Regions from separate parts of the Promicromonospora sp. NPDC019610 genome, predicted to be linked through region 1. Evidence: riboswitches for the same ligand, from Rfam matches in the RefSeq annotation. Region 1 holds a riboswitch; each other region holds the start of a gene.
The links. A riboswitch is a leader RNA that binds a small molecule or an ion and turns the genes downstream of it on or off. The one in region 1 is predicted to bind S-adenosylmethionine.
Positions count from the first base shown of each region.

Region 2: it holds a riboswitch for S-adenosylmethionine, as region 1 does, so the genes downstream of both, ACH45N_RS02555 (aminotransferase class V-fold PLP-dependent enzyme) here and metE (5-methyltetrahydropteroyltriglutamate--homocysteine S-methyltransferase) in region 1, are expected to answer to the same signal.
Region 3: it holds a riboswitch for S-adenosylmethionine, as region 1 does, so the genes downstream of both, ACH45N_RS11250 (LLM class flavin-dependent oxidoreductase) here and metE (5-methyltetrahydropteroyltriglutamate--homocysteine S-methyltransferase) in region 1, are expected to answer to the same signal.

Region 1 is NZ_JBIRXX010000002.1:991,085-1,001,083, reverse strand. Features, by position in the region: gene metE (5-methyltetrahydropteroyltriglutamate--homocysteine S-methyltransferase) at 1-2,415, opposite strand, end outside; SAM riboswitch class I at 2,424-2,527, opposite strand; gene ACH45N_RS16175 (type 1 glutamine amidotransferase domain-containing protein) at 2,653-3,357, shown strand; gene ACH45N_RS16170 (LysR family transcriptional regulator) at 3,409-4,314, shown strand; gene ACH45N_RS16165 (hypothetical protein) at 4,336-4,842, opposite strand; gene ACH45N_RS16160 (Cmx/CmrA family chloramphenicol efflux MFS transporter) at 5,053-6,234, opposite strand; gene ACH45N_RS16155 (hypothetical protein) at 6,501-7,439, opposite strand; gene ACH45N_RS16150 (RNA polymerase sigma factor) at 7,441-8,094, opposite strand; gene ACH45N_RS16145 (M15 family metallopeptidase) at 8,196-9,092, shown strand; gene ACH45N_RS16140 (ABC transporter ATP-binding protein) at 9,169-9,954, shown strand; gene ACH45N_RS16135 (ABC transporter permease) at 9,951-9,999, shown strand, end outside.
Region 2 is NZ_JBIRXX010000001.1:586,913-596,911, reverse strand. Features, by position in the region: gene ACH45N_RS02585 (helix-turn-helix domain-containing protein) at 1-691, shown strand, start outside; gene ACH45N_RS02580 (LLM class flavin-dependent oxidoreductase) at 718-1,611, shown strand; gene ACH45N_RS02575 (hypothetical protein) at 1,755-2,009, shown strand; gene ACH45N_RS02570 (hypothetical protein) at 2,082-2,864, opposite strand; gene ACH45N_RS02565 (amidase) at 3,078-4,577, shown strand; gene ACH45N_RS02560 (hypothetical protein) at 4,734-5,330, shown strand; gene ACH45N_RS02555 (aminotransferase class V-fold PLP-dependent enzyme) at 5,334-6,752, opposite strand; SAM riboswitch class IV at 6,784-6,898, opposite strand; gene ACH45N_RS02550 (rhodanese-like domain-containing protein) at 7,166-7,615, shown strand; gene ACH45N_RS02545 (O-succinylhomoserine sulfhydrylase) at 7,612-8,877, shown strand; gene ACH45N_RS02540 (glycoside hydrolase family 3 N-terminal domain-containing protein) at 8,926-9,999, opposite strand, start outside.
Region 3 is NZ_JBIRXX010000001.1:2,517,245-2,527,243, reverse strand. Features, by position in the region: gene ACH45N_RS11255 (rhodanese-like domain-containing protein) at 1-250, opposite strand, end outside; gene ACH45N_RS11250 (LLM class flavin-dependent oxidoreductase) at 289-1,449, opposite strand; SAM riboswitch class IV at 1,831-1,942, opposite strand; gene ACH45N_RS11245 (GH92 family glycosyl hydrolase) at 2,416-5,841, opposite strand; gene ACH45N_RS11240 (extracellular solute-binding protein) at 5,948-7,225, opposite strand; gene ACH45N_RS11235 (alpha-mannosidase) at 7,362-9,999, opposite strand, start outside.

The DNA of each region.
Region 1 (9,999 bases):
GAGGGACTCCTTGGTCTCCGCGTAGGCGCGGGTCTTCAGGCCGCAGTCCGGGTTGACCCAGACCAGCCGCGGGTCGATCGACTTCGCGGCGAGCTCGACCAGGTCGGTCACCTCCTGCACCGACGGCACGCGCGGGCTGTGGATGTCGTAGACGCCCGGCCCGATCCCGCGGCCGTACCCGGCGTCGGCCAGCTCGGGCACGATCTCCATGCGGGAGCGCGCCGCCTCCACCGACGTCACGTCGGCGTCCAGGCCGTCGATCGCGCCGATGACCTGCCCGAACTCCGAGTAGCACAGGTGCGTGTGCACCTGCGTGGCGGTGTCGGCCCCGGCGGTCGAGAGCCGGAACGAGCGCACCGACCAGTCGAGGTAGCCCGGGTGCGCCGAGCGGCGCAGGGGCAGCAGCTCGCGCAGCGCCGGCTCGTCCACCTGCACGACGCCGATGCCCGCCGCCTCCAGGTCCGTCACCTCGTCGCGCAGCGCCAGGGCGACCTGGTCGGCGGTGTCGCCCAACGGCTGGTCGTCGCGCACGAACGACCAGGCCAGGATGGTGACCGGGCCCGTGAGCATGCCCTTGACCGGCCGTGACGTCAGGGACGCCGCGTACGCCGTCCACTCGACCGTCAGCGGCGCGGGCCGGGACACGTCGCCCCACAGGATCGGCGGCCGCACGCACCGGGAGCCGTACGACTGCACCCAGCCGTTGACCGTCGTCGCGAAGCCGTCGAGCTGCTCCGCGAAGTACTGCACCATGTCGTTGCGCTCGGGCTCGCCGTGCACCAGCACGTCCAGGCCCAGCTCCTCCTGGAGCGCGACCGTGCTCGCGATCTCGGCGCGCATCGCCGCCGTGTAGTCGGCGTCGGACAGCTCGCCCCGTACCCACGCGGCGCGCGTGCTGCGGATCTCGGCCGTCTGCGGGAACGACCCGATGGTCGTGGTCGGCAGCGGCGGCAGGTTCAGCCGCGCCTGCTGCGCGGCCGCCCGCTCCGCGTACGGCGCGCGCTCGACGTCTGCCGCGGTCAGTGCGGCGGTGCGCTCGCGCACCGTGGGGACGACGACGCCGGGCGCGGCGGCGCGGGAGCGCACCGCCGCCGTCGACTCCGCGAGCCGGTCCGCGACCGCGGTGCGGCCGTCGGTCAGCGCGGTGGCCAGCGTGACGACCTCGGCGACCTTCTGGTCGGCGAACGCGAGCCACGACGTCAGGTCCGCGTCGAGGCGGGGCTCGTCGGCGACGTCGTGCGGCACGTGCAGCAGCGACGTCGAGGTGCCGACGGCCAGGGCACCGGCGCCGACGCCCGTGCCCGGGGCCGCGAGGCCCTCCACGACGGTCAGACGGGCGTCGAGGTCGGCACGCCAGATGTTGTGGCCGTCGATCGCGCCGGCGACCAGGGTCTTGTTCTCCAGGCCGGGGACCGGGCCGGTCGGCACGGCGCCGCGCACCAGGTCGATCGCGATCGCCTCGACATCGGTGCCGGCCAGCAGGGCGAGCCCGTCGCCGGCCTCGCTGCGCAGGTCGCCGTACGGGGCCGTGACGAGGATCGCGGGGCGCTCGGCGGTGACCCCGTCGACCCCGTCGGCCCCGGAGCCGGCGGGGGAGAGCTCGGTCGCGAGGCGGGTGTAGGCCCGGCGGACGGCGTCGGCCACCTCGTCGAACGGGACGTCCAGCAGGTCGGTGACCAGGGCGGGCTCGTCGAGCTGCACCCACGGCGCGCCCGCGGCGGCCAGCGCGCGCAGCAGGTCGGCGTACGCGGCGACGACGTCGTCGAGCCGGTCGAGCGGGCGGAAGCCGTCCGGGGTGTCGCCTGCGGCTGAGGAGTGAGCTTGCGAGCCCCGCAGAGCCGCGGCAGAGGGCCCAGCAGCCTTGCTCAGCAGCAGGAAGGTCACCGGCCCCACGAACGCGGGGCGGGTCACGACGGCCTGGCCGCCGTCGGCCGGGTGCGCCAGCTCGGTGAACTCGCGCACCGCGCGGTCGTCGACGAACCCGATCGGGGTGTCCGGCCCGATCTCCGGGACCAGGTAGTGGTAGTTCGTGTCGAACCACTTGGTCATCTCGAGCGGCGCGTTGTCGCCCTCGCCGCGCGCCACCGTGAAGTAGGCGGACAGCGGCAGGCGGCCCTCGTCCGTGGTGAGCCCCGCGAAGCGGTCGGGTACGGCGCCCAGCAGCGCGACGGCGTCGAGCACCTGGTCGTAGTACGAGAACGAGCCGGGGACGGCAGCGTTGCCGGCGTCCAGGCCCAGGTCGACGAGGCGGCGCGCGGTGGTCTGCCGCAGGTCGCGGGCGGTCGCCTCCAGCTCGTCGGCGGTGGTGCGGCCGGCCCAGAAGGACTCGACGGCGCGCTTGAGCTCGCGCCTCCGGCCGATGCGCGGGTAGCCCAGGATCGTGGCGGTGGGAAGGTGCGGGTTCGTGACTGCCATGCGTATCAGCTCCATCGGACCTGGCGTTAGCACCTTGCCCCGAGATTGGCGCCTCGGAGGTAGGTTGCTGCGGTGTCGTGGAGCCAGGACTCTCGACCGCTCTGGATGATGAGACTTGATCGTAGGCATGCCCGGGATGTGGTCGGCAAACCGTCCACGCCTCGGACAAATCGGAGCCATAAGTTTGGTGATGGCTCTGACCGCCAGGTTCGGCATCCGGTGATGGATTCTGACGTCATGACAAAGATTCTGATGGTCGTCTCCGCCGCGAGCAGCCTGCGCCTGGCCGACGGCACCGAGCACCCCACCGGCTACTGGGCCGAGGAGGTCGCCGCCTCCCACCGCGTGCTCACCGCGGCCGGCGCGCAGGTCGACGTCGCGACCCCGGGGGGCGTGGCGCCCACGGTCGACGCGGTCAGCCTGGACGAGCGCGGCGGGGTGCCCGCCGCCGACGCGGCGGAGTTCCGCGCCTACCTCGACGGCATCGCCGACCAGCTCGCCCACCCGCTCACGCTGGCCGACGTCGACGCCGCCGGTTACGACGCGATCTACCTCCCGGGCGGCCACGCCCCGATGGCGGACCTCGCGCACGACGCCGACCTCGGCCGCCTGCTGCTCACCGCGAACGACCGCGACACGACCGTGGGCGCGCTGTGCCACGGCGTCGCCGCGCTGCTCAGCGCCCAGGGGCCGGACGGCGTCTTCGCCTACGCGGGCCGGGCGCTCACCTCGTTCACGGACGAGGAGGAGCGCCAGGGCGGCCTCGGCGACGCCGCGCCCTACCTCGTCGAGTCGCGGCTGCGCGAGCGCGGCGCCGTCGTCCAGGTCGGCGCGCCCTGGAGCAGCACCGTGGTCCAGGACGGCAACCTGATCACCGGGCAGAACCCGCAGTCCAGCGCGGCCGCCGCCGAGGCGGTGCTGAAGGCGCTCGCGGCACGCTGAGCCGGGCTAGCCTGTGGCTCGGACAGGGGACGACGACGGAGGGTGGTGCCGGTGCCGGGTCTCGACCTCCTCGCCACCTTCCTGGAGGTCTACCGCACCGGGTCGCTGTCGGCGGCGGCCGAGCGGCTGGGCGTGAGCCAGCCCGCCGTCACCGGGCAGCTCGCCCGCCTGGAGGAACAGCTCAGCACCCGCCTGTTCGTGCGGTCCCGCCGCGGCGCGGAGCCCACGGAGCGCGCCGTGGCGCTGGCCGCCGAGGTGGGGCTCCACGTGGACGGGCTCCGGTCGGCCCTCGGCCCCCGCGACGTCGAGCCGGCGGTGCGCGGGCTCGTCCGGATCGGCGGGGCCGCCGAGCTGATGACGGTCCGTGTGCTGCCGGCGCTCGCGCGGCTCGTCGCGCAGGGGCTCCAGCTCCGCACCACGCTCGGGCTCGGCGACGAGCTGTTGGCGGCGCTGGCGGCCGGACACCTCGACCTGGTCGTGTCCTCGGTGCGCCCGCGGCAGGACGTCGTGGTGGCGACGCCGCTGGTCGACGAGGAGTTCCTGCTCGTCGGGCCGCCGGCGCTGGCCCACACGGTCGACCCGGTGCGCCTGGCGGCCGACCCCGTGGCCGCCCTGGCGCACCTGCCGCTGGTCGCGTACGCGGAGGACCTGCCGATCGTGCGCCGGTACTGGCGCAGCGAGTTCGGCCGGCGCCCGCCGAACACGACGGCCCTGGTGGTGCCCGACCTGCGCGCCGTGCTCGCCGCCGTCGCGGCCGGCGCGGGCGTGTCCGTGCTGCCGCGGTACCTGGTCGCGTCGGCGCTGGACGCCGGGCAGGTGGTCGAGCTCCACCACCCCGAGGCGCCGCCGCTGAACACGCTGTACCTCGCGGGGCGCCGCGGCGTGCCGCACGGGCCGGCGGTCGCCGCCGTCCGGGCGCGGGTGACCGAGGCCGCCGCGGAGTGGGGGAGCCTCTAGCCGGTCATGTCGTCGGGCCGGTTACGCCCCGACGCACTCGTCGCTCTCCACGGGACCCGAGAGGCCCACGAGCGGCGGGTACGCCGAGACCCGGAGCTCCCAGCCGGCCGGGTCGGTGGCCGTCACGTACGCGTCGCCGCCGTTGTCCGCGTGGGTCACGTCCGACAGCGGGTCGAAGCCGTGCTCCCGCAGCACCGGGTCGAGCCCGGCGGCGAGGTCGGCGAGACCGTCGCTGGGCTCGTACAGGTCGCCCTCGCCCAGGCTCTCGGCGAGGAAGAGCACGCACTCGCCGTCGGGCTGCCCGGTGACGAACGGGAAGCGGTCCTTGGCGGTCCACGCCACCCCCGGGACGGACTCCTGGAGCGCGCCGAGGACGTCGTCCAGCGCCGCCGTGTACTGCTCCGTCGCGGCCTCCCGGGCGGGGGCCGGCTCCACGGGCCCGGCGGGGGCGTCGTCCGGGCCCGCGGAGCAGGACGTCAGCACGGCGGGGAGCAGCACGGCAGCGAGCAGCGCGGTAGGGACCAGCACCGCGAAACGTGCCAGTAGGGGGAACAGGGGCCGCATCCGTCTCCTCGCTCGTGCTCGACGCCGTCGTGCCGGGGACGCTACCAGGCACGACGGCGTCGCGGTCAGAATGTCGCCGCGGTCTTTCCGGCCACGCGACGGCTCCCGGCGGTCTCCGGGGAAAACGTCACACGCCCGAGGAGGTAACGCTCAGGTAGCACTGCTACCTGAGCGTTACCTCCTCGGGCGCGTGACATCTTCCTGGAGACGTGCGGGGTGTGGCCGGGCTGTCGCCCCGAGCACGAGGGCCACGGCTGTCAGCGCCGCGCTCGCCGCCAGGGGCCCGGCGGGCCCGAGCACCGTGACGGCGAACCCGCCGAGCACCGGACCGGCGAGCGCCCCGAGGTTGAGGGCGACCGTCGAGAACGCGCCGCCCAGGGTCGGCGCGCCGTGGGCCGCCGCCATGCTCCGGGCGATCAGCGTGCCGCCGACGGCGAACGACAGCGCCCCCTGCACCGGGGCGAGCACCCACACCGCCGCGGGGCTCGGGGCGAGCGCGGCCCACAGGGCCCATCCCGTGAGCAGGGCGGGACCGGCGACCGCGAGCAGGCGCCCGCCGTGCGCGTCGGCCAGCCGGCCCGCGGCCGAGACCCCGACGAAGGCGCCGAGGCCGAACAGGGCCAGCACCGCCGGCACGAGCGCGGACCCGAGGCCCGCACCGTCGGTGATCACGACCGCCAGGTAGGTGAACGCGCAGAACGTCGCGCCGTTGACCAGCACCCCGAGCACGAGATGGCGCAGCAGGCGCGGGGAGCGCAGCGCGGCGAGCTCGGTGCGCAGGTCCAGCCGGGCGCGCGGCGCCCCGGCGTCGAGCCGCACCGGCGTCAGGCGGGCCACGGCGACGAGGCCGGCGGCCGCGACCCCGGCGATCGCCCACAGGGCGGAGCGCCAGCCCCAGATCTCGCCCAGGAGCGCGCCGGCGGGGACGCCGGCGACCAGGGCGAGCGTCGTGCCGCCGAGGATCGTGGCCAGCGCCCGGGCCCGCCGCCCGGCGGGGACGACGTGCTGGACGGTCGACAGCGCGACCGCGAGGAACCCGGCGTTCGCGACCGCGGCGAGGAACCGGGTGCCGAGCAGCACGGCGAAGCTGTCGGTCAGCGCCCCGGCGACGTGCGCGGCGACAATGACGAGCAGGCAGGCGGACAGGGTCCAGCGGGGCGGCAGACGGCGTCCGACGGCGGCCGTGAGCGGCGCGCCCACGACCATCCCGACGGCGAAGGCCGAGGTCAGGTAGCCGGCCTGGGCGACCGAGACGCCGAGGCCGGCGGAGATGCCGGGCACGAGCCCGGCGAGGACGAATTCCGACGTGCCTTGCGCGAAGACCGCGACCGCGAGCACGTAGAGCAGGACAGGCATGAAGAACTCCGAAGGGTGGAGGGAGACGGGTAGGCCGGGACGGCACTACGGGCCCTTCGGATGCGGTTCTTCTCTACAGGGGCATCTCGGGCTACCGGAGTACCGGCAGCCCTGACCTGGATGCTTCGGGAGACCTCATGCGGTGAAGCTAGCACGCGGCAGCACCGGCACGGCCACCGGCAGCGCACGGCGCCACGCGGCCCCGGCGGAGGCGGCGGGGTGGAGCGCGCCCGGGAAACTGTCGCGGCGGGCCGGTCCGGGCCTGGTCACGGCCGGACGCTCTCGTACGTCGGCGCCTCGCTCGGCTCGGCGCACCCCGACCAGCTCAGCTCGCTGCGCACCTGGATCTGCTTGCCGCCCTCGGACTCGGCCCAGATCTCGGCGGAGGCCGGCAGCCAGGTCACGGTGTCGAGGAGCAGCTCGACGCGGGTCACGTCGCCGCCGTGCACCTGGCTGTCCGACGGGGTGATCCGGATCCGCGCGACCGTCCGCCCGGCGCGCTCTTCCACGGCGAGGTTCTCCACGGCGAGGTCCTGGTCGAGCCGCTGGTTCGTACCGTCGTAGCCGGGCACGTCGAGCACCACGCGGGCCGTCGCCGCCTGCAGCACCGGCAGTGGTTGCTGGTCCAGCAGGGGCTTGGGCACGGCCACGTCCGGCTCGTCGACGCGGTAGAAGCGCATGATCGAGTCGTCCCCGAGCGTCGAGCGGAGCTTCACGCCGCAGCCCGCGCCGGTCATCGCCTTGCCCGCCAGGGTGACGACCTTGCCCGGCGTCAGCCAGGTCGTGGGCGACGGCGACGGCGACACACCAGGGTGCGGGGCGCCGGCCGCCGGCGTGCTCGGGCCCGGGGCCGAGCCCGGGAGGGCGTCCGGCCCGGGCGCGCCCGCCAGGCTCAGCGCGAGGACGGCGGCCGCCGCGGCCGCCGCCGCCGTCCACGCGAGGACCGGCCCGCGGCGGCGCGACGACGCGCGCCGGACCGCGGCCGGGACCCGCCCGGGTCGGGTGTCGGGGTCGCGGAGCAGCACCTCCACGGTGCCGGCGCCGGCCCAGTCGCCGGCCCAGTCGTCGGCCCGGTGATCGGCCCAGTCGTCGCGGGTCGGCGCTTCGGCCCGCGCGCGCGACTCGGCGTACGCGCGTGCCAGGTCGAGCTCGGGATCGGCCGCGCGCAGCGCACGGCGGGCGCGGGTCAGCTCGTCGTCGTCCACGTCAGGCTCCTTCCTCGGTCGGCCGTTCGTCGGTCAGTCGTTCGTACGCCGCGCGCAGCCGGCGTCGGGCACGGTGCACCCGGGTGGCCGCGACCGCCGTCGTGCAGCCCAGGACCTGGGCGACCTCCGCCGTGCTCAGCTCCGCGGCCGCGAGCAGCGCGATGACCTCCCGGTCGGCGGGGCGCAGCAGGTCCATCGCGCGGCGGAGCTCGTCGAGCTCACCGACCAGCCGGACGTCGTCGGCGCCCGCCGGGGCCGGATGCGTGCGCACCCGCTCGACCAGGGCCGTGCGCCGCTGCCGGGCGCGCGCCTGGTTGGCCATCACCCGGCGGGCGACGGCCAGGAGCCACGCCCGCGGGTTGTCGGGCAGCTCGCCCTTGCGCCACACGATCGCGAAGACCTCGGCCACGACGTCCTCCGCCTCGGCCGCCGGGAGCCGCGCGCGGGCATACCGGTGGACGGCGCGCGCGTGCGTCGCGAAGAGCTCCTCCGTGCGCGCGGGCGTGAGCGGTCCCGCCGCGACGCGGTCCGGCTCGGTGTTGGTGGTCAGGGTGGGCTCCGGGTCTCTCCGTGCGTTCGGGGTGCAGGACCTTGGGGTGCGGGTCCTCGGGGGTGGATGCTTCCGAGACAGTGTGTCCGGCAGGAGACCGCCCATGACACGACCCTGGTGTTGCCCACGTCACAGCGCGCCGCTGACATCGGGGGCCGCGGCCCGCACACGACTCCGGTGTGCCTACCTTTTCGAACCGTTTGTCCGTGGCCCGCGCCGGGGGCGTCCCCGCGGTGCTGCTCGCCGCCGCACTGTTCCTCGCCGCGCTGCTCGCCGCACCGATGCTCCTCGCCGGCTGCGCGGACGGATCCGGTGCCCGGCCGGCCAGGCCGTCGGACGGTGCGGGGCTGACCGGCTCCGGACAGCAGGGCGGCGGGCACGGCGCGGGGGAGCCGGGGACCGGCGGGGCGGGCGCCGACGGGGGAGCCGCAGCCGACGGCGGGGCGGGCGCCGCGAGCGCCGTCGGGCAACAGAGCGCGCCCGCTGATGCCGGGCCGGGCGACGACCCGGGCCTCGACCTGACCGCCCGGTCGACCACGGACCCGGCGAGCCCCTGGGTGGTGGTCAACAAGCACACGCCGCTCGACCCGGTCGGTTACGAGCCCGATCTCACCACGGTGCGCGGTTATCTCGTGCGGCCCGACGTCGCGCCGGACCTCTCGGCGCTCCTCGCGGCGGCCGACGCCGACGGTGTCCGGCTGACGTTGCGCAGCGCCTACCGCGGGTACCCGAAGCAGGCCGCGGTGTACGCGGGCTGGGTGGCGCAGCTCGGGGCGGAGCAGGCGGACGCCGTCTCGGCGCGCCCGGGGCACAGCGAGCACCAGACGGGCCTGGCGGTGGACGTGGGCGGCACGAGCGAGCCGGGGTGCGACTTCGAGCCGTGCTTCGGGCGGACCGCCGAGGGGAGGTGGGTCGCGGAGCACGCCGCGACGTACGGGTTCCTGGTGCGGTACACGCCCGAGAACAGCGCGGTGACGGGGTACGCCCCCGAGGCCTGGCACCTGCGCTGGGTGGGCCGCGACCTGGCGGCGTACCTGGCGGACACCGGTGTCACGACGCTGGAGGAGGTCTTCGACGTGCCCGGCGGGGGCTACACCGACTGACGGGCCGCCCGGCCCACGGACGCACCGGGCCGACGGGCTTGACCTTGCCGCAGCGGCAACCCTGCACGCTGCGGTCATGACCACACCACACAGTGCGGCCGTGGCCGCACCCCGCACCGCGATCGAGGTCGCCGGCCTGCACACGTCCTACGGTGACCACCACGTGCTCGACGGCGTGGACCTCACCGTCCCCGCCGGCTCCGTGTACGCCCTGCTGGGGCCGAACGGCGCGGGCAAGACCACGATGGTGAACATCCTGTCCACGTTGCTCGCGGCGGACGCCGGGGAGGTGCGCGTCGCGGGCCACGACGTGCGCCGCGAGCCGGGCCGGGTGCGGGCGGCGATCGGCGTGACCGGGCAGTTCTCGGCGATCGACATGTTCCTGACCGGCCGCGAGAACCTGCGCCTCATGGCCGACCTGGCCCATCTCGACCGGGCGACCGCCGTCCGGGACGTCGCGGCGCTGCTCGACCGGTTCGACCTGGCCGACGCTGCCGACCGTCGCGCCCTGACGTGGTCCGGCGGCATGCGGCGTCGTCTCGACCTGGCGATGACGCTCATCACCCGGCCGCGCCTGATCTTCCTGGACGAGCCGACGACGGGGTTGGACCCGCGCAGCCGCCGCGCCGTCTGGCAGGTGGTCCGCGAGCAGGTCGCCGACGGCGTCACCGTGCTGCTGACCACCCAGTACCTCGAGGAGGCCGACGCGCTGGCCGACCGGGTCGGCGTGCTCGACGCCGGCACACTGGTGGCCGAGGGGACGCCGGGCGAGCTCAAGGCGCAGGTGCCCGGCGGCGCCACCAGCCTCGACGACGTGTTCCTGGCGCTCACGGGGCACGCCGCGGAGGTGACCGCACGATGAGCACCACCTACGCCGTCCGCGACTCGATGACCATGCTGCGCCGCA
Region 2 (9,999 bases), on a different contig from region 1:
GGCGCTGCGGCCGGCGACCGACGTCGTCGACGTGGTGCGCGGGGCGGAGGCCGTGAAGCACCGCATCATGCAGCTCCAGCTCGGCGCGCGCGAGACGGTCGAGTCGTTCACCAAGCCGCCGGTCTTCGTGCTGTCCGCCGAGGACAACACGGCCGAGGACCAGGCCGTCGCGCGCGGCGTCCGGTACCGGGTGGTGGTGGACCGCGTTTTCCTGGACACGGGCATGATGCGCGTGGACGACGTCGCGGCGGCCATCGACAACGGCGAGGAGGTGCGGTTCTCCGAGCGGGTGCCGATCAAGCTGTTCATCATCGACCGCCGGCTCGCGTTCGTGCCGATCCAGACCGTGGTCGACGCCGAGGACTCCGACCTCACGCCCGACCTGGTGGGCGCGCTGATCATCCACCCCTCCGGGCTGCTCGACGCCCTCATCGCCCTGTTCGAGGCGGTGTGGCGCGACGCCACCCCGTTCGCGCGACCCGGCGAGCCGGAGGGCGGCGGCGAGCTCGAGTACCAGGACGCCCGGATCCTCGGGCTCATGCTCGTGGGCCTCACGGACCAGTCGGTGGCCAACCAGCTCGGCCTCTCGCTGCGGACGGTGCAGCGCCGCGTCAAGGTGCTCATGGACATCGCCGGCGTCTCGACGCGCATCCAGCTCGGCTGGCACGCCGCCCGCAAGGGCTGGATCTGACGGCACCCCCGTGACAGCGTGTGGCCATGACCACACTGGCGTGCATCATCCGCCCCTCGACCCCGCCGTCCCGCGTCATCCCGCTCGCCCGCGCCGTCGAGGCCGCGGGCATCGAGGAGATCTGGCTCTGGGAGGACTGCTTCCAGACCGGCGGCATCTCCGCCGCGAGCGCGATCCTGGCCGCGACCGACCACGTGCGCGTCGGGATCGGCGTGCTGCCGACGCCCCTGCGGAACGTCGCCCTCACCGCGATGGAGGTCGCCACCGTCGACGGGATGTTCCCCGGCCGGCTCGTCCCCGGGATCGGGCACGGCGTGCAGTCCTGGATGGCGCAGGTCGGCGTGAAGGCGACGTCTCCCCTGACCCTGATGAGCGAGTACGCGACGACGCTGCGCGCGCTGCTCGCGGGAGAGCGGGTGACGACGTCGGGCCGGTACGTGACCCTGGACGACGTGAAGCTCGACTGGCCGCCCGCCCGGCCCGTGCGCGTGCCGGTCGCCGCGACGGGACCCAAGTCGCTGCGCCTCGCGGGCGAGGTGGGCGACGGCGTGGTGCTGGAGGGTTCCGTCGGCCTGGTCGGGCTCCCGGCAGCGCTGGAGCGGGTGGCCGAGGGCCGGGCCGCGGCGGGACGCCAGGCCGAGGACTTCTCGGTGGTCCAGTTCGTCTCCGGCGGCACGGGTCCCGGCGCCGCCGAGCGGCTGCGCGCCGAGCTCACCACCTGGGGCCAGGACGTGGCGGACGACGAGCGGCTCGCGGGCTACGCCGTCTGGGGCGACGCGCTGGCGCTGGCCGACGGCGTGCGCCGGTTCGGCGCGGCAGGCGCCGACACCGTGGCGATCCAGCCGACCGAGGACGACCCCGACCTGGAGCGGCTCGCCGAGGTGCTGGGCGAGGCGCGGGAGATGCTGGCGCGGGACTGAGGACTCGGGCCGACGGCGCGGGCCGTCGGCCCGGGCGGCCGGACATTCGGCCTCACCCAAAGGACGTTGAGCCCCGCCCGCCCGTGCCGCAGCGTGGACCGGGCCGGGCGGGACCGTCCCTCCGGCCACGAAGGAGGTTCACGATGAACAAGCTCGTACGGGTGGCCGCCGCTGGTACCGCGGCCCTTCTCACGACGGCCGCCGGGGTGCTCGGCGCCGGGGCGGCCGCGGCCGCCGACCGGGAGTACGGCACGGACGGGACGCGGGTCACGTCCGTCGGCCAGGACGACCGGGACCTCGGCACGGACGGCACGCGGGTGACGTCCGACAACAAGGACTGGTCGGCCGGGACGGACGGGACCCGTGTGACGTCCGTCGAGGACGACCGCGAGTACTGAGCCCGCGCGGCACGACGCCGGGGTCGCACCGTCATGTGGCGGTGCGACCCCGGCGTCGTGTGGGTCAGACGATCAGAGGTCGCGCGGCGGGGCGAACGAGCCCGGGGTGCCGGGTGCGACGGTGGGCGTGTTGTTCGGCTCCACGACGGGCCTGGCGGCAGCGGAACCGTCCGACAGATGGCCCAGGAAACCCTCCACGCGTGACCGCATGGGGCCGATCAGCGCACCGCCGACACCGACGATGAGAATGCCGGCCACCGTGGCCAGGAATGCGATGAGCACGGGCATTGTCACGGTGGTGCCGATGCCGATCTGGTTCACGGCGGCGATAACACCCAGCGCGATGATGAAGAAGGACACCGTCTTCGCCACGAGCGGGCCGTAGGAAACGCGGCTCATGGTGTTCATGAGAAGGTCCTTCACCGCATTCGCGATGGCACCCGCGATCACGACGATGATGATCGCGACGACGAGGCTCGGGAGCCACGCCACGATCTGGTTCACGATCGCGCTCACCGGGTTGGTGGGCCCGAACGCGCTCAGCGCGAGCTGGAGCGTGATCAGCAGGATGAAGTAGTAGATGATCTTCGTGAGCAGCGCGATCGGCTCGATGCCCGACCCGGCGAGGAGGCGGTTCGCTCCCGCGCGCTCGAGCACCCTGTTGAAGCCGATCCGCGTGAGGATCATGCCCACGAACCGGGCGATCGCCTTGGCGATGAAGTACCCGATGAGGAATATCACCAGGAACACGAGGAGCTTCGGGATGAAGCTCGCGACCGCACCGAGCGCGTTCGTGAGCGGCGCCAGCCAGTCGACCTGGTTCGGCACGACGAGTGCCGTATTGAAGAATGTCATAGTGCTCTCCCCCTTCGAGATATTTCTGCGCACCTCGCGCGCACCGTGACGGCGCGGGCGCAAAGGTGACAGCTCGGCACGAACATATGCCGGAGAAGCGCATTCTGCGCGGCAGAATGGGAATACGCGGAGCGCCAATTGTCCGTACCTGGACACATCAGTGCAGGTCACAACGTTGAATGCGATGTGTCAAAAAGCGTCTAGCCTGACGGGATGGATGCCCTGCACGAGCGGACCGCCGTCGAGCTCCGCGACCTTCTCGCCGCCGGAGAGCTCACCCCCACCGAGGTCACCGAGCACTTCCTCGACCGGATCGAGCGGCTGAACCCTGCGGTCGGCGCGTTCGCGACCGTCACCCCGGAGCGGGCACGGAAGCGGGCGGCCGAGCTCCAGGAGACGTGCGGGGCGGGTTCCGGCGGGGACACGCCGCCGCCGTCGGGCAGCCTGTGGGGCCTGCCCACCGGGGACAAGGACCTGTGGAACCGCGCGGGCGTACCGACCGGCTTCGGGTCGCGCGCCTTCGCGGGGCTGCCGCCTGCCGAGGAGAGCGACGAGATCGTGCAGGTGCTCGACGACGCCGGGATTGTCAGCCTCGGCAAGACCGCCGCGCCGGAGCTGGGCTTCCCCGCCTACACCGAGCCGGTCGGCGCCGCCCCGGCGCGCACCCCCTGGGACCTGGGCCGCGGGGCAGGCGGCTCCAGCGGCGGGGCGGCCGCCGCCGTCGCGGCGGGCATGCTGCCCTTTGCGCCCGGATCCGACGGCGGCGGGTCGATCCGCATCCCTGCGGCGGCCTGCGGCGTCGTCGGCCTCAAGCCCACGCGCGGGCTGCTGCCCGCGGGCAGCGGCGTCGACTCGCTGGGCGGGCTGGTCGTGAACGGGCCGATCGCGCGCACCGTCGCCGACACCGCCCTGCTGCTGGAGGCGATGCTCCCCCGGCGCGCCGGGGGCGGCGTCGCGCACCCGTACACGCTGCGGGCGCCGTCGTACGCGGCCGGGGCCTACCTCGCGGCCGCGCAGCGGGCCGAGCTGCCGGACGAGGCGGGCGGCCCGCGGGCAGCCCGCCTCGGCGTGACCACCTCGTCCGCGTGGGACGGCTTCTACGACATCGCCGTGTCCCCCGAGGCGCGCGCCGCGCTGGACGCCGGGGTGGGCGCCCTGGCCGGGGTGGGGCACGAGGTGGAGCAGACGGTGCTGGCCGAGGCGCCCGAGTACGCCCCGGCGTTCCGGACCCTGTGGATGGGCGGCGCGTCGGCCGTGCCGATCGACGACCCGGAGACGCTCGGCAGGCTGGAGCCACTCACGCAGTGGCTCATCCGGTCGGGCCGCGAGGTGCCCGCGCGGGAGCTCGCCGAGGCGGTGCGCACGCTCACCGGCTTCGAGCGCTCGCTCGTGGCGCAGGTCAGCGCCTACGACGCCGTCGTGACCCCCGCACTGGCGCTCACCCCGCGGCCGATCGGGTGGTACGACGCCGAGGACCCGGAGCGGAACTTCGAGCAGCAGTGCCAGTACACACCCTTCACGTCGATGCTCAACGTCGCCGGGCTGCCCGCGATCACCGTGCCGACCCACTGGACCGCGCCCACCGCCGAGGCGCCGGCCGGGCTGCCGATGGGGGTGCAGATCGTCGGCCGGCCGGGCGGTGAGCTCACGCTGCTGGCGCTGGCGGCGCAGATCGAGGCGGCGATCCCCCGCCCGCGCGCCTTCCCGCTCTGACGGGTCAGACGTACGGGTCCCCGGAGGGACCTGTACGTCTGACCCTTCGGTGGTGGCCGAATCTGGTTCCGCGTCCCTGGCTGCGCGTGGTTGGGTACCCCTAGCGGGTATCTGGACGCGACGGTGCCGACGCGCCGGGACAGGGAGGACGGAGCCATGGCCGAGACGTTCGAGACGACCGCCCCCGCGCGGCCGAGCCGGTGGACCGGGACCTGGCCCACCAACACCGCCTGGATCGTGCTGGGTGTGCTGACGGGCTTCGCCCTGCTGGTGGGCGGGACGGCGATCGTGGGCGGCACCTGGCAGGACGCCGTCGCCGAGGACCCGACCACCGCGATCGGCGTCGCGACGCTGTGCTACCTGGCCGCCGCCGTCACCGGCGTCCGCTGGACGGCCTGGCTCGTCGCCCTCCTGGCGTCCGCGATCCCCGTCGCGTCCGAGCTGCTGGACACGCCGCGCTGGATCGCGTTCGTCCTGGTGGGGCTGGTCCTGGCCGGCATCGGGCTGGCCCGCGGACGTCGGGCGACGTGGCCGCAGGCCGCCGCGATGGCCGGCTTCTTCGGGGTCGCGACGGCGGCCCTGTTCCTGGAGCCGCGTCTCGGGCTGGCCCTCGCGGGCCTCGCCCTCGCCGCGCACGCCGGGTGGGACGTGGTGCACTACCGCCGCGACGTGGTGGTGAACCGTTCGCTCGCGCTGTGGTGCATCGGCCTGGACCTCACGATGGGCGGCATCTGCGTGGCGCTGGCGCTGTAGCCGTCAGTCCTCGTCCGGGAGGCAGCCGAAGGCCTCGTCGAAGCCCAGGGCGGCCGTCGCCAGCAGGCCCGCGAGGCCGGAGCCCTCGGGCACCGGACGCGGGTCGTCGGTCACGACCCACAGCCCGTCGACGACGTCGTACCCGGCCTGCGGACCCTCGTCGACCAGGCGGCCGACGGCGGCGATCAGCCGCTCGATCTCCTCGCCCGCGGTGCCGACGCCGACCGACGCACGCACCGCGCCGGCGTCGAAGCCGAGCCGGCCGAGGAGCGGGTGCGCGCAGAAGCGGCCGTCCCGGACGCCGATGCCGTGCTCCGCGGACAGGTACGCGGCGACGAGGCCCGGGTCGTACCCGGTCACGGTGAAGGTGACGACGCCGACCGGGTCGACGGCGTCGGCCCAGACCCGCACGACCTCGACGCGGTCGATCGCCTCCAGCCCCGACACGAGCCGGCGGCGCAGGGCGTTCTCGTGCGCGACGACCTCGGCCGGGTCGAGCGCTGCCAGCTCCTCGCAGGCCGCCGCGAGCGCCACCGCGCCGATCACGTTGGGCGAGCCGGCCTCGTGGCGGGCGGGCCCCTCGTGCCAGTCGGTGCCGCTCACGCGCACGCGCCGGACGGCGCCGCCGCCCGCGAGGTAGGGCGTGCCCTGGTCGAGCCAGTCGCGGTGGCCCACCAGCACGCCGGCGCCGAACGGGGCGTAGGTCTTGTGCCCGGAGAAGGCGAGGTAGTCCACGCCGGTGGACTCCAGCGAGATGCGGCGGTGCGGCACGAGCTGGGCGCCGTCGAGCACCACGCGCGCGCCGAACTCGTGGGCGACGGCGACGATCTCGGCGATCGGGAGGGACTCGCCGGTCACGTTCGAGGCGCCGGTCAGGGCCAGGAGGGCGTACGGGCGGTCCGCCGCGGTGTCGGCCAGCTCCTCCCGGATCTGGGCGATGGTCTCGGCCACGGTGGCACCGCCGGTCAGCACGGTCGCGCCGGTCGTGCGCTGCCAGGGCAGCAGGTTCGCGTGGTGCTCCACGTCGAGCACCAGCACGCGGCCGGGCTCGCCGTCGGGCTGGGCGGGGACGCAGCCGGCGAGGAGGTTGAGCGAGTCGGTGGTGTTCCGGGTGATGATCGTCAGGTCGTCCTCGCGGGCGCCGACGAACGCGCCGATGGTGCGGCGCGCGGTCTCGTAGAGCGCCGTGCTCACCTGGGAGAGGTAGCCGGCGCCGCGGTGCACGCTGGCGTACAGCGGCAGCACCTGGGTGACCCGGTCGGCGACGGCTTGCAGGGCCGGGGCCGACGCGGCGACGTCGAGGTTCGCGTACGAGACCTGCGTGCCGTCCACGAGGGGGACGAGCGTCCCGCCGCCGACGACGGGGCGCAGCGGGGCGAGGCCGGTCACCGTGGTGGCACGGCTGAGGGTGGGAGCAGACATGGCGTCCTCCAGCACAGTCCTGGGGGAGGTTCCCCCGCGCTTGCCGCACGCGGACTGCGCGCGGCCTGGTCGTCACCCGGGGCACCCCACCGCGGAGGGAGGGTTGCCGGCCAGCGAGCCGGGGCTTGACGCTGGCGCTCATGACCTGCGGCCATCCTGTGCTGCGGGCAAAACACCTGTCAACGCATGTCTCAGATGCTGGTCCCACGATCCGGTCGGCTCGTTCCCTACTGTTTTACTCGGGTTGCCTGTCGAGACACTGTTCCACCCACCGGACACCATGTCGTAGGGTGGGCAACGACCATCCCGAGCGGCCGAGTGACGTGGCACGACGACGCCGCAGCAACCCAGCGTTCCCCGCAGCAGCGGAGGACGGACGAGGGTGCTACCGCCACGACCGATGGAGGAGCATCATGAGCGATCCCGCGCGCGTCGAAGCACGACCGGCCGACGGCTACGCCGGCGACATCACGCCTCAGCAGGCCTGGGACCTGCTCGCCGGCGACCCGGACGCCACGCTCGTGGACGTCCGTACCGAGGGCGAGTGGCGCACGATCGGCATCCCGGACACGGCGTCGCTGGAGAAGCAGCCCGTGTTCTCCGAGTGGGTGCGGGCCGGCGGCGTGCCCAACCCGCGGTTCCTGGAGGAGCTCCGGGCGGCCGGCGTGACCGACGGGCCCCTCGTCTTCCTGTGCCGCTCCGGCCAGCGCTCGATCGCGGCGGCGCGGCTCGCCACGGCGTCGGGCATCGCGCCGTCGTACAACGTGCTGGAGGGTTTCGAGGGTGCGCCCGGGGCCGACGGCGTCCGGGACCAGCAGGGCTGGAAGGTCGCCGGCCTGCCGTGGACGGCGGGCCCCGCGTGACCGTCACCGGCGCGTTCCCGCCCGGCGCGAACCCCGGCGGTTCCGGCCGCAAGCCGCTGCCCGACGGCGTCCGCCCGGCGACGCTCGCCGTGCGCGGCGGCCACCAGCGCAGCGAGTTCCAGGAGACGAGCGAGGCGCTGTTCCTCACGCAGGGCTACGTCTACGACAACGCCGCGGAGGCCGAGGCCGCGTTCAAGGGCGACGTCGACCGGTTCGTCTACTCGCGCTACGGCAACCCGACGGTGCACACCTTCGAGGAGCGTCTGCGCCAGCTCGAGGGCGCCGACGCCTGCTACGCGACCGCCACCGGCATGTCCGCGGTGTTCACGTCGCTGGCCGCTCTCGTGAGCTCCGGCTCCCGGATCGTGGCCGCCCGGGCGCTGTTCGGGTCCAGCGTGGTGATCTTCGAGGAGATCTTCAAGAAGTGGGGCGTGCGCACCGACTACGTGGACGGGCACGTGCTGTCCCAGTGGGAGGACGCGCTCTCGACGCCCGCGGACGTGGTGTTCTTCGAGACGCCCTCGAACCCGATGCAGGACATCGTGGACGTCCGCGCCGTCGTGGACCTGGCGCACGCCGCCGGGGCGGTCGTGGTGCTGGACAATGTGTTCGCCACCCCGCTGCTGCAGAAGCCGCTCGAGCTGGGCGCCGACGTGGTCGTCTACTCGGCGACCAAGCACATCGACGGTCAGGGCCGCGTGCTGGGCGGCGCGATCCTCGGTTCCACGGAGTACATCACGGGCCCCGTGCAGACGTTCATCCGCAACACCGGGCCGTCGCTGGCGCCGTTCAACGCGTGGACCCTGCTCAAGGGCCTGGAGACGCTGCCGGTGCGCGTCGCCGCCCAGAGCGCGAGCGCCCTCGCCGTCGCGCAGGCCCTGGAGGAGCTGCCCGCCGTGGGCACCGTGCGCTACCCGTTCCTCGACTCCCACCCGCAGGCCGACCTGGCACGGTCGCAGATGAGCGGGGGCGGCACCGTCGTGACGTTCGACCTGGCGGTCCCCGAGGGCACGGACGACGACGCCGCGAAGCGGCACACGTTCGCGTTCCTCGACGCCCTGCGGCTGGTCGACATCTCGAACAACCTCGGCGACGCGAAGTCCCTGATCACCCACCCCGCGACGACCACGCACCGCAAGCTGGGCGCGCCCGGCCGGGCCGCCGTGGGCATCGCGGAGACGACCGTTCGCCTCTCGGTGGGCCTGGAGGACGTCCAGGACATCATCGAGGACGTCGAGCAGGCGCTGGCCTCGGCGGGGTAGGCCGTCGAGGTCCGGCGGTCGGCGCGACCGCCGGGCCTCGACGCCTCGTCAGCTCCCGGCCCGGGTGAGGATCCGGGTCGCCTGGGCCTCGTGGCCCTCCAGGAGCGCCACGTCCGACGTCGCGATCGCCCGGGACGCCGCCGGCGGGACACCGGTGGCCGGGTCGAGCACCTCCGTCTGCAGCGCGAGCCGCTGCTCGTCGTGGTGCGACGTGCGGCCGCCCGTGGACAGGCCCCAGCCGAACGGGAACAGCGGGTCGTAGTGCTTGTCCCCGACGTTCACCACCGGGTCGTCGGCGGACCGGGGCCACGAGACGGGCAGCTTGCCCGTGAACCTCCGGTCGCCGAACAGCACGTCCGCGACGCCGGCGCCCTCCGTGCCCGGCAGCCACGACGCGACCAGCGCGTCGATCGACCGGAGCTGGTCGGTGAGCACCTGCGGCCGCCCCGAGACCACCAGGACCACGCAGGTCCTGATCTCGGCGCAGACCTTCTCCACGACCGCGGCGTCGCCGGGCTGCAGCGACATCGACTTCTCCTCGCGGGGCACCCCGCCGTCGGCGGGGTCCCAGGCCCACTCGGGCCCGCCGACGTCGCCGAAACCCTCGGCGTACGGTGTCTCGCCGACGACGACGATGCCGACGTCGGCGCCGTCGGTCGGCGCGGAGGCGTCCTCGCTGAACGTGACGTCGCCGGCCGCGGCCTCGATGCCCTCCAGGATCGTGGTGCCCGGCGTGACGTCGCCCGAGAAGCCCTGCCACGTGCCGGTCCAGCCGCCGGCCTGGTTGCCCAGGTCGTCGGCGTTGCGGCCCGCGACGTAGATGCTCTCGTCGTCGTCCAGCGGCAGGGCGCGGTGGCTGTTCTTGAGCAGCACCTGCGACTCGGCGACGGCCTTGCGGGCGATCGCCCGGTGCTCCGCCGAGCCGATGTCGTCGGCGTTCGACCGGTCCGCGAACGGCTCCTCGAACAGCCCCAGCTCGAACTTGGCGGTGAGGATCCGGGACACGGCGTCGTCGATGCGCTTCTCGCTGACACGCCCCTCCTGGACCGCCGCGAGCAGCCGCGTGTGGAAGCGCTCGAACTGCGACGGCTCCATGAACATGTCGATGCCCGCGTTCACGCC
Region 3 (9,999 bases), on a different contig from region 1:
CGGGGTGGTCGGACGGCCCGAACAGCGCGTCCAGGTTGGTGCGGTCGGCGAGCGTGGCGCCCGGGATCTCGCCCGCCGAGGCGCGGCCCGCGGCCGAGCGGACGTCGATCAGCAGGGCGCCGGCGGCGACCTTGGCGCCCGCGGCTGCGGGGGTCTGCAGCTCGGGGGTCTGCGGCTCGGGGGTCTGCGGCTCGGGGGTCTGCGGCTCGGGGGTGTGCAGCTCGGGGGTCTGCGGCTCAGGGGTGGTCATGGTGGTCTCCTCCGGGTGGTGCGTGGTTCGTCGGATGGTCAGGCGCTCAGGAGCCGGCCCGTGGGCAGCGCCCGCTCGGCGGCCTCGGCGTCCGACAGCCCGAGCGAGCCGCGCAGCGTGGTCGCCGTCCGCTCGGTGCGGAACAGGCCCGCGTGCTGGAGCGCGGGCACCAGGTGGTCGGTGATCGTGTCGAGGTCGGAGCTCAGCGACGACGGCCGCAGCAGGAACCCGTCGACGGCGCCGACGGTGGTCCAGTCGGCGATCAGGGTCGCGAGCTCGTCGGGCGTGTCGGCGACGACCAGCCCGTCGCCCATGACCGCCGTGCCCTCCAGGGCCTCGACGAGCTCGAGGCGTGCGCGCGCACTGGCCCGCTCCTGCGCGAGCACCACGTAGACCTCGGCGAGCACGCGCAGCTCCTCGGGGTCGCGCCCGGCGGACAGCGCTGAGTCCCGCACGAGCCGGCGCAGCCGCACCGCGTGCGCGGCGTCGGTGACGGTGATCCGCGCGACGTCGGCGGTACGGCCGGCGAGCGCCGCGCTCGCCTCGGAGCGCACGCGGACGACGACGGGCGGGGGCGTCTGCGGCAGGGCGTCGTCCGTGCCGGCGGCCGGGCGGCCCCGGACGGCGAACCGGATGCCGTCGTGGTCCACGCGGAACCGGCCCTCGGCGTCGAGCTCGACCGCGCCCGCCCCGCTGCCGGGACGGCCCGTCCACACCTGGGTCACGGAGCGGATGCCCAGCTCGACCCGGCCGGCCCACGCGTCGTCCGCCTCGGGGAGCTTGCTCTGCCGCACGGCCTGCCAGCCGGCCCGGCCGCTGCTCGCGCGGTCGATGCTGCTCAGCGCGACGGCGGCGTGGGCCGCCTCGACGTGCACCGTGTCGACGGCGGCGACCAGCCCGATGCCGGTCGTGACCCGCGCGGCCCGGGCCGCCGCGACGGCCGTGTCCAGCCGCCCCGTGACCTGGCTGCGGCCCGGGTGGAGCAGGAAGCCCTCGTCGAGGCTGACGAAGTCGAGCAGGCCGCGGTCGGCGGTCCGCACGAGGTGCAGGAACCGCTCGCCGTCGAACGGGCGCGGCGCGACCGGGCCGCGTGCACGGTGCGCGCCCGGACGGGCTCCGGCGGAGGTGAGGTCCACGCCGAGCACGACGGGACGGGAGGAGGTGGAGGCGAGGGACGTGGGCTGCGACGGGTACGGCACGGCGGGGCTCCGTTCGGGCTGCGGCTGCGCGACGGCGCCCGGGGGACCCGGCCGGCGCGCAGGGTGCGCGACGGCGTCCAGGGGTCGCCCGGGAGCGTGGCTGCCAGAGGGCAGGAGTGAGGCGTCCGGTCAGGGACGTGAGGGCCGGAGGCGGCCGGGGCTCGGCGTGCGACGCCGAGAGGAGGTCCGGGCGGCGGGCCGGTGGCGCCTGTGGCGGCCGGTCAGCGCGTCGGGGCTGTCGGGGTCAGCGACAACACATGTGCTCGCGCGGGGCAGCACCAGCCCGCACGGTGACGTTCCGGGTCGGCAGGGACACGTGGACGGCGGGGGCAGCGCTCCGGGTCATCGTCGTTCTCCTCACCTGCTCGCCCAGCGGCGAGCGACGCGTGTTGTCATCCGCCGGCGGCGGTGGACCTGGTCCTCACCCGGGGCACCCACCCGCGCGGGGGGTTGCCGTCCGACCAGCCGGGGCTTCGCGTCGGAACTCATGACCTGTCGAGGCTTTCTACATCTCTCCGATCGGATAAGTGCGGTTGGTCTCGATGTCACAGAAGATACGAATGGAACCCATAGAAGTCAATGATCCTTGCCCAGATCTCACATCCCGGGACCTGGGGGCTCCGGCGTGGAGCGGGCGGGGCGCGCGGCGGGCGGGCTGCGCGGCGGGCGGGCTGCGCGGCAGGCGGGCTGCGCGGCGGGCGGCTGCGGTGGCCGCTCCATGAGTTCGGTCCGTTGCCTCGAGACCGGTCGGTCGATCGACCGATCTCGACGCAACCGACCGATTTCAAGGCAACCGACCGATCTCATCGACGCCGGAGGGCGCGGTAGGCCGGAGGGCACGGAAGGCGGGAGCACACGGAAGGCGGGAGGGTACCGAACGGAGGTGCGCTTCTACCCCGTCATTGGGCCCGGAACCAGGCTGGTTTCGGGCGCAATGACGGGGCAGAAGCGCACTCCGGCGTGCGGCTAGTCCAGGAGGAGTTCAATCTGGGCCAGGGCGGCCGGCTCGGCGAGCTCCAGCCGGACGGCGGTCAGCGGAACGGGCTCGTCGAGCACGAAGGGACGCAGCTGGCCGGGCCAGCGCCACTCCTCGCCGGACCGCTCGTCGAGTACCCGGCCGTCGGCCGCGACCAGTCGCCAGGCAGACGGCGGCTGCCCCGTCCCCGCTCCGTCCGCCGACGCCGCTGCCACCGCCGACTCCGAGGCCGCCGCCGACTCCGAGGCCGCCGCCGACTCCGAGGCCGCCGCCGACTCCGAGGCCGCCGTCTCGGGGGACGGGCCCGAGGTCAGCGTGTAGGCGCGCAGCACCGCGCCTGCCGGGGCGTCTGCTGCGGGCACCCACTCAAGGGTGCCGTCCACCTCCGCCGACGTCGTGAGGTCGCCGTCGGTCAGGTGCGGCAGGACGTCGCCCTCGGCGCCGCGCCAGCCGCCGTCGGCACGCCGCCACGGCCGGTCGGACGCCGGCCGGAGCGCACCGGCAGCATCAGCTCCGACGACGGCGGCGCCGGCGACACCCGCGGAGTCGGTGCCTGTACCTGCGCCAGCGGCACCGGGTGCGCCGGCACCAACCGCGGCACCCGCACCCGCAGCAGCCGGCTCGCCGTCGTCCGCGGGCACACCCCAGCGCGTCGGCACGTCCGACAGGGCGAAGCGGAGGGTCGCTCCCCCGACGAGGTCGGCGTTGTCGACCGACGGCTCGACCACGACCCGGCCAGCACCAGCACCAGCACCAGCACCAGCACCAGCACCAGCACCAGCACCAGCCGACACCTCGAGCCCCGCCACGTACACCCGCTCGGCCGCACCCGGCGCCTCGATCACGAGGTCACCGTCGGGCCGGTGCACCACCGCCCGGTCGAACAGCGGCGACGTGACCGCCCAGCGCGGTGAGCCGATCTCCAGCGGGTACAGCCCGAGGGCGGCCAGCACGTACCAGGCCGACATCTCGCCGTTGTCCTCGTCGCCGTGGTACCCCTGCCCGATGTCGTTGCCGGTCCACAGCCGCGTCAGGATCTCGCGCACGACCTCCTGGGTGCGGTCCGGCCGCCCGGCGACCGACCACGTCCAGGCGATGTGGTGCGACACCTGGTTCGACTGCCCGAGCTGGCCCAGGCGCACGTCACGCGCCTCGAACATCTCGTGGATCGGGGTGCCGTAGCTGCCGGGCTTGTCGGCCCGCTCGGGCGCGGCGAAGAACCGCTCCAGCAGCCGCTCCAGCCCGGCGCGCCCGCCGTGCAGGGCGGCCAGCCCCGCACCGTCGTGCACGGGGTGGAACAGGAAGTTCCAGGCGTCGGACTCGGTGTAGTCGCCGCCCCACGCGTCCGGGTCGAACGGGGCCGGGTCGAAGGCACCGTCCCGGGCGCGGCCGCGGAAGAATCCCGTGGCGGCGTCGAAGAGGTGCACGTACCCGAGCGCGCTCTGCCGCAGGTAGGCGGCCTCGTCGCGCAGGGAACGACGGCGCTCGTCCGGGGTCCCGGGGGCCTCCGCGAGCGCCTGCGCCATCCGGGCCAGCCCGGCGTCGTTGATGTAGCCCTCCAGGCTCCACGACACCGACTCCTCGACGTCCCGCGGCACCCAGCCGTGCGTGAGGGCGAAGTCCTGGCCCTTGCGCCCGACGCCGGACCGGGTGGGCAGCGCCGTGGCGTTGCGCAGCCCGGCGTCGTAGGTCACGAGCGGGTCGGGCAGGTCCACGCCGCGCAGGTACAGATCGGCGAAGGCGACGTCGGACGACGTGCCCGTCATCAGGTCCGCGTAGCCGGGCGACGACCAGCGGGCGACCCAGCCGCCCTCCCGGTACTGCTGCACGAACCCGTCGGCGAGCCGGCCCGCGACCTCCGGGTACAGCAGCGCGTAGGCCGGCCAGCAGGTGCGGTAGGTGTCCCAGAACCCGTGGTTGACGAACATCTCGCCGGGCACCACCGGGGCGCCGTCGAGCACGGGCGAGGCGTGCACGGGCGCGCCGTCGGCCCCGACCTCGGTGTACGACGACGGGTACAGGTTGAGCCGGTACAGGTTCGAGTACAGCGTGACCTGCTGCTCCTCGGAGGCGCCCTCGACGTCGAGCACGCCGAGGCGCTCCTCCCACTGCGCGCGGGCGGCGTCGGCGACCTCCTCGAACGTCCCGGACACCTCGCGCTCCAGCGCGAGCCAGGCCAGCTCCTCGCTGATGTACGACGTCGCCACGCGCACCTCGACGGTGCGACCCGCCGCGGAGGCACCCTCCAGGGCCACCGTCGCGTACGTCGCGTGGTCCCGCCCGCGGGCGCGGCCCGTGCGCAGGACCCGGCGGGAGATCCGGCCCACGACGTACATGCGGCTGCGGCCCACCGACAGCGGGCTGCCGTGGTCGGACCAGCCGCTGAGCGTGCCGTCGTCGTGCACGGTGACGGAGACGGGCGGGCCGTCCGCCCGGGAGTCACCCACGGCGTCGATCAGCAGGTGCCCCGCCGTGGCGCCGGGCGGGAACGTGAACCGGAGCACGCCGCCGTGGTCGGACGCCGCGACCGCCACGCGCGCGCCGCCGTCCAGGCCGACGTCGTACCGGTGCGGCCGCGCGGTCTCGTCGTCGTGCGAGAAGCCGATCGAACGGGCGTCGAGGCCGGCGTCGGGCACGCCGTCGGCGCCCGCCGAGCCCGCGGGCACGAGGTGGAACGCGAGCTGGTCGCGGTCCCCCATCCACGGGCTCGGCTCGTGCGAGATGCCCACGCCCTGCAGCCGCGGCCGGTTGTCCGGTCCGTTGTGCGCGGCCCAGGAGTACAGCCAGCGCTCGGAGGCGGCGTCGGTGAGCGGGACCCACATCGTGAAGCCGTTCGGCACAGCGGCCGCGGGCACGTTGTTGCCCCGCGAGTAGGCGCCCGAGGAGTGGGTGCCGCGCCGGGTGTCCACGAGGTCCGCACGGCCGTTGACCGTGCGCGCGACGCGCGGCGCCACCGACACCGTGTCGAACCACGCCTCGGTGCGCCCGCGGTCGGGCGCGGCGGTCACGGCGGCGGCCGCGCGCACGCGGCGGCCCGGCAGCGCCCGGGCCACGGGGCCCAGGTCCACGCGGACCAGGTTCCAGTGGTCGGGCACCAGGATGCGGGCCTCCCCCTGCCCGACGGCGGTCGCGGGCATCCCGTGCTGGTCCAGCAGGTCGCGGCCGGGGTCGGTCGCGGAGAGCCACGTGCCGTCGTCGAGCAGCAGGTCGAGCGCCACGTAGGTGGAGCGGTAGGTGAGCTTCTCGTCGAGCACGGGCAGGACGGCGTAGCGCAGCTCGGTGCCGGCCTCGACCGGGACGTCCAGCCCGTCGAGCAGCACGGTGCGGCCCTCGCCGCGGTGCCGCACGCGGGTGGCGTGCTCGCTGGTCAGGCCGGCGCCGGGCCGGCCGGCGGGGACGTGGGCGGGCCCGGTCATGCGCGAGCCTCTGACAGCGCTGTCGTCGCAGCGGGCGCGGCGACGTCGGAGTCGTGGACGATTGCAGTTGGCCTTTCGTCGCGGGCGCGAGGCGCCCTGGTTGGTCTCACTGGTCGGCGAGCAGCTTGTTGCACTCGTCGACGGCGGCGTCGAGGGCCTCCGACGACGTCTTGTCGCCCGTGATCGCCGCCGCGAGCTGCTGGTTGATGACGGTGGTCATGGCCTCGCTGATCTCGACGGGCTGCAGCACCCGCGCCGTGGTGAGGTTGCTGAACGCGATCGCCTTGGCGTCGCCCTGCGGCGTGCCGTCGCTCTGCGCGAGGTCCGGGTTCTCCTGCGAGGCCTCCGTGGACGGGAACACGCCCGGCACCTCGGCCGAGAACGCCTCCTGGTTGACGGCGTTCGTGACGTACCGGGCCAGTGCCACCGCTGTCGGCAGGTTCGCGGACGCGCTCGAGACCGACAGGCCTTGGACGTACAGCGGCGTGGCGCCCATGTACGGCGAGGAGGTGATCTTGCCCTCCAGCGCCGGGTTGCTCTCCAGCACGCTGTTGATGAAGTTGCCGCCGCCCGTCGACCAGGCCACCTTGCCCTCCGCGAAGAGCTGGCTGTTGCCGAGGTAGGCGTCCGTGAGCACGTCGTCGGGCATGAGGCCCTCGGCGTAGGCGTCCCGGTAGACGTCGAGCAGCGCGGCCGCCTCGGGGGTGTTGAACGTGAACTCGGTGCCGTCGTCGGACAGCACGGGGATGCCGGCCGCGGCGAAGTCGCCCACGCCGGGCTTGCGGCTCATGAGGTACGCGCCGGTCGCGTCGTGCATGATCCGCGCCTGGGTGACGAGCTCGTCGAGGTTGGTCGGCGGCACGGCCGCGTCGAGCCCCGCGTCCTGGAACATCGCGCTGTTCCAGTAGTTCAGGTCCGTGGTCAGGTACCACGGGAAGCCGAACGTGCCCTCCAGGCCCGCGTACCGGTAGGCGGCCAGCGCCCCGGGCACGTAGGTGTCCTCCAGGGTGTCGTCGACCGTCGTCAGGTCGGTGAGCAGGCCCTCGCGGGCCAGCGCGAGCGCGAAGTCGGGCGGCAGGTTCGTGACGTCGGGCAGCTCGCCGGCGGCGGCCTGCGCGAGCACCGTCTCCGAGTAGCCGTCGCCGGGCTGGTCGAGCCAGAGCACCTCGGTCCCCGGGTACTCCCGCTCGAAGTCGGCGATGACGTCCTGGACGTAGTCGGTGAAGCGGGGCTTGAGCGACCACGTCTGCAGCGTGACCTCGCCCGTCACGTCCTGCGCGCCGCCGTCCGGATCCGCCGCACCTCCGCCGCCGAGGGTGCAGCCGCCCAGGGCGCCCAGAACGGCCAGGGCCGTCGCCGCGGCCCCGAACCTCGTGATGATCATGGACAGTTCCTTCCGGCAGAGGCCGCGTCGCGTCTGGGGTCGATGTCGCCGCTGCCGAGCCTACGGGTGGCAGGGTGCCCGGACCGGCCGGGCCGGCAGCTCACCCGGGTGAACTGCCGGTCCGGCCAGGCCGGCGCTACGCCGGCGCGAAGCGCAGCGTGCGCACCTCGAACGGGCTCAGCTCGACCGTGACGGCGCCGTCCGCCGTGACCTCGACGGCGCCGCCCTCGACGTCGTCCTCGATGAGGCTGACGGTCCGTGCCCCGCTCACCGGCGCCGCCACCGTCACGGTGCCCGACGCGCGGCGGCCGTGGGCCTCGTACACGCGCACCACGAGGTCGCCCGTCCGGTCGTCGGCGAGCTTGACGGCCGACAGCGTCACGCCGCCGGACACGCCGACCAGCGGCTCGACGCCGCTCGCCCCGCGCAGCTCCCGGGTCCGGGCGCCGAAGGTCGCGCCCGCCTCGGTCGCCACGGCGGTGTCGGCGCCGACGACCAGGCCGTACCGGTGGGTCTGGAGGCCCTGGTCGGTCTCCGGGTCGGGGAAGCGCGGCGCCCGCAGCAGCGACAGCCGCACGGTCGTCGTCACCTCGGGCGCGCCCGGCGCCGGCGCCACGCCCTGCTCGGACACCTCGCGCGTCACGTCGTAGGCGTACGACGAGTCGTTGACGAGCCCGACGCCGAAGCCCGGCTCCTCGGCCAGCAGCCACTTGTGCATCGACGTCTCGAACTTGGCGGCTTCCCAGCTCGTGTTGGTGTGCGTGACCCGCTTGTGGAAGCCGAACTGCGTCTCGGCGGCCACGTGCTCGGCCCGCACGTCGAGCGGGAAGGCGACCTTGAGGAACTTCTCCGTCTCGTGCCAGTCCGTCCGCAGGTCCACCTCCAGGGTGCGGCTGCCCGGCGCGAGCGTGATCACCTGGTCCAGGCTGGACGCCGAGAACTGCCGGTGCACGGCCACCACGGCCACGCCGTCCTCCACGGCGCCGGTGACCTTCTCGGCCTCGCGCAGGTCGGTCACGGAATTGCGGTAGAACCGGTCCACGTCCCAGGCGTCCCACTTGTTCGGGAAGTCCTGGTGCAGCTGCAGCACGTTCGCCACGCGGCCGGGCGCCACCGCGTCGCGGCCGGTGGCCAGGTCGACGGCGGACGTCACGTGACCCGCGGCGTCCAGCGTGACCCGGACCAGCTCGTTGGCCAGCACGTACCCGCCGTCGGGCAGCTCCTCCAGGGTGCTCGACGCCGCCGCCGGGGCGGACGCCGGGGCCACGCCGAGGGCCGGCACGCCCGCCTGCGCGAACACCGCGGGGTTGGCCCGCAGCGCCACGTCGCCCTCGCCGACCAGGGTCCGCAGGGAGCGCTCGATGATCGCCTGCGCCGCCTCCGTGATCGCCGCGTGCTGCGCCACCGCCTCGCGGTGCACCCAGGCGATGGACGTGCCGGGCAGGATGTCGTGGAACTGGAGCAGCAGGACCTGCTGCCACAGCGAGTCGAGCTCCTCGTAGGGGTAGTCCGCCCCGGTGCGGGCCGACGCCGTGGCCGCCCACGCCTCGGCCTCGACCAGGAGCTGCTCGTTGCGGCGGTTGCCCTGCTTGGTCCGGTGCTGCGAGGTCAGCGTCGCGCGGTGCAGCTCCAGGTACAGCTCGCCCACCCAGACAGCGCTGTCATCCGTCCCGGACGCGGCCAGCTCCGCGCGGGCGCGCTCGAAGAACGCGTCCGGGTGCTCCCAGCGCACCTTGGCGCTGCCCTCCAGGCTCGCGAGCCGCTTCGCCCGGCCGGTCATCTCGCGGGTGGTGCCGCCGCCGCCGTCGCCGTAGCCGACGGGCGCGATCGAGCCCGTGGCGCGCCGCGACTCGCGGAACTGGCGGGTCGCCCTGGCGAGCTCGTCGCCCGAGAGCTGCGAGTTGTAGGTGTCCATCGGCGGGAAGTGTGTCAGCACGCGCGAGCCGTCGATGCCCTCCCACCAGAACGTGTGGTGCGGGAAGACGTTGACCTGGTTCCAGGAGATCTTCTGCGTGAAGAACCAGTCGAACCCGGCGCGGCGGACGAGCTGCGGCAGGGCCGGCGAGTAGCCGAACGAGTCCGGCAGCCACACGCCGTGCGACCGCTGCCCGAACTCCCGCTCGAAGAACCGCTGCCCCTGGGAGAACTGGCGTACCAGCGCCTCGCCCGACGGCATCACCGTGTCGGACTCGACCCACATGCCGCCCAGCGGCAGGAACCGGCCGGACGCGACGGCCTCCTTGACCCTGGCCCACACCTCGGGCCGGTGCTCCTTGACCCACGCGTACTGCTGCGCGGACGACATGCCGTACACGAAGTCGTCGGTGCGGCCGATGAGGTCGGCCATGGACGACGTCGTGCGCGCGACCTTGCGGATCGTCTCCCGCACGGGCCACAGCCAGGCGGAGTCGATGTGGGCGTGGCCGACGGCGGAGATCTCGTGGGCGCTGTGCTCGGCGGGGCTGGCGAGCACGTCCGCGAGCGCCGCCCGGGCCGCGGCGGCGGTCTCGGGGATGCGCTGGAGGTCGAGCACGTCGAGGGCGTCGTCGAGCGCCTGCAGGATGCGCATCCGGCGCGGGCCGGTGGGCAGCTCGGCCTGGAGCTCCAGCAGCACCTCGACGTCGAGGGCGAGGTCGTGCACCTCGGACTCGAAGATCGCGAGGTCGATGCGCCGGGTCGTGTACAGGGGGTGCGGGGACGAGGTGGCGGTGTCGCCCTCCGTCGTCCGCTCGAAGACGTTGTGCCCGAGCAGCACGGGGTTGGACGCCGCCTCC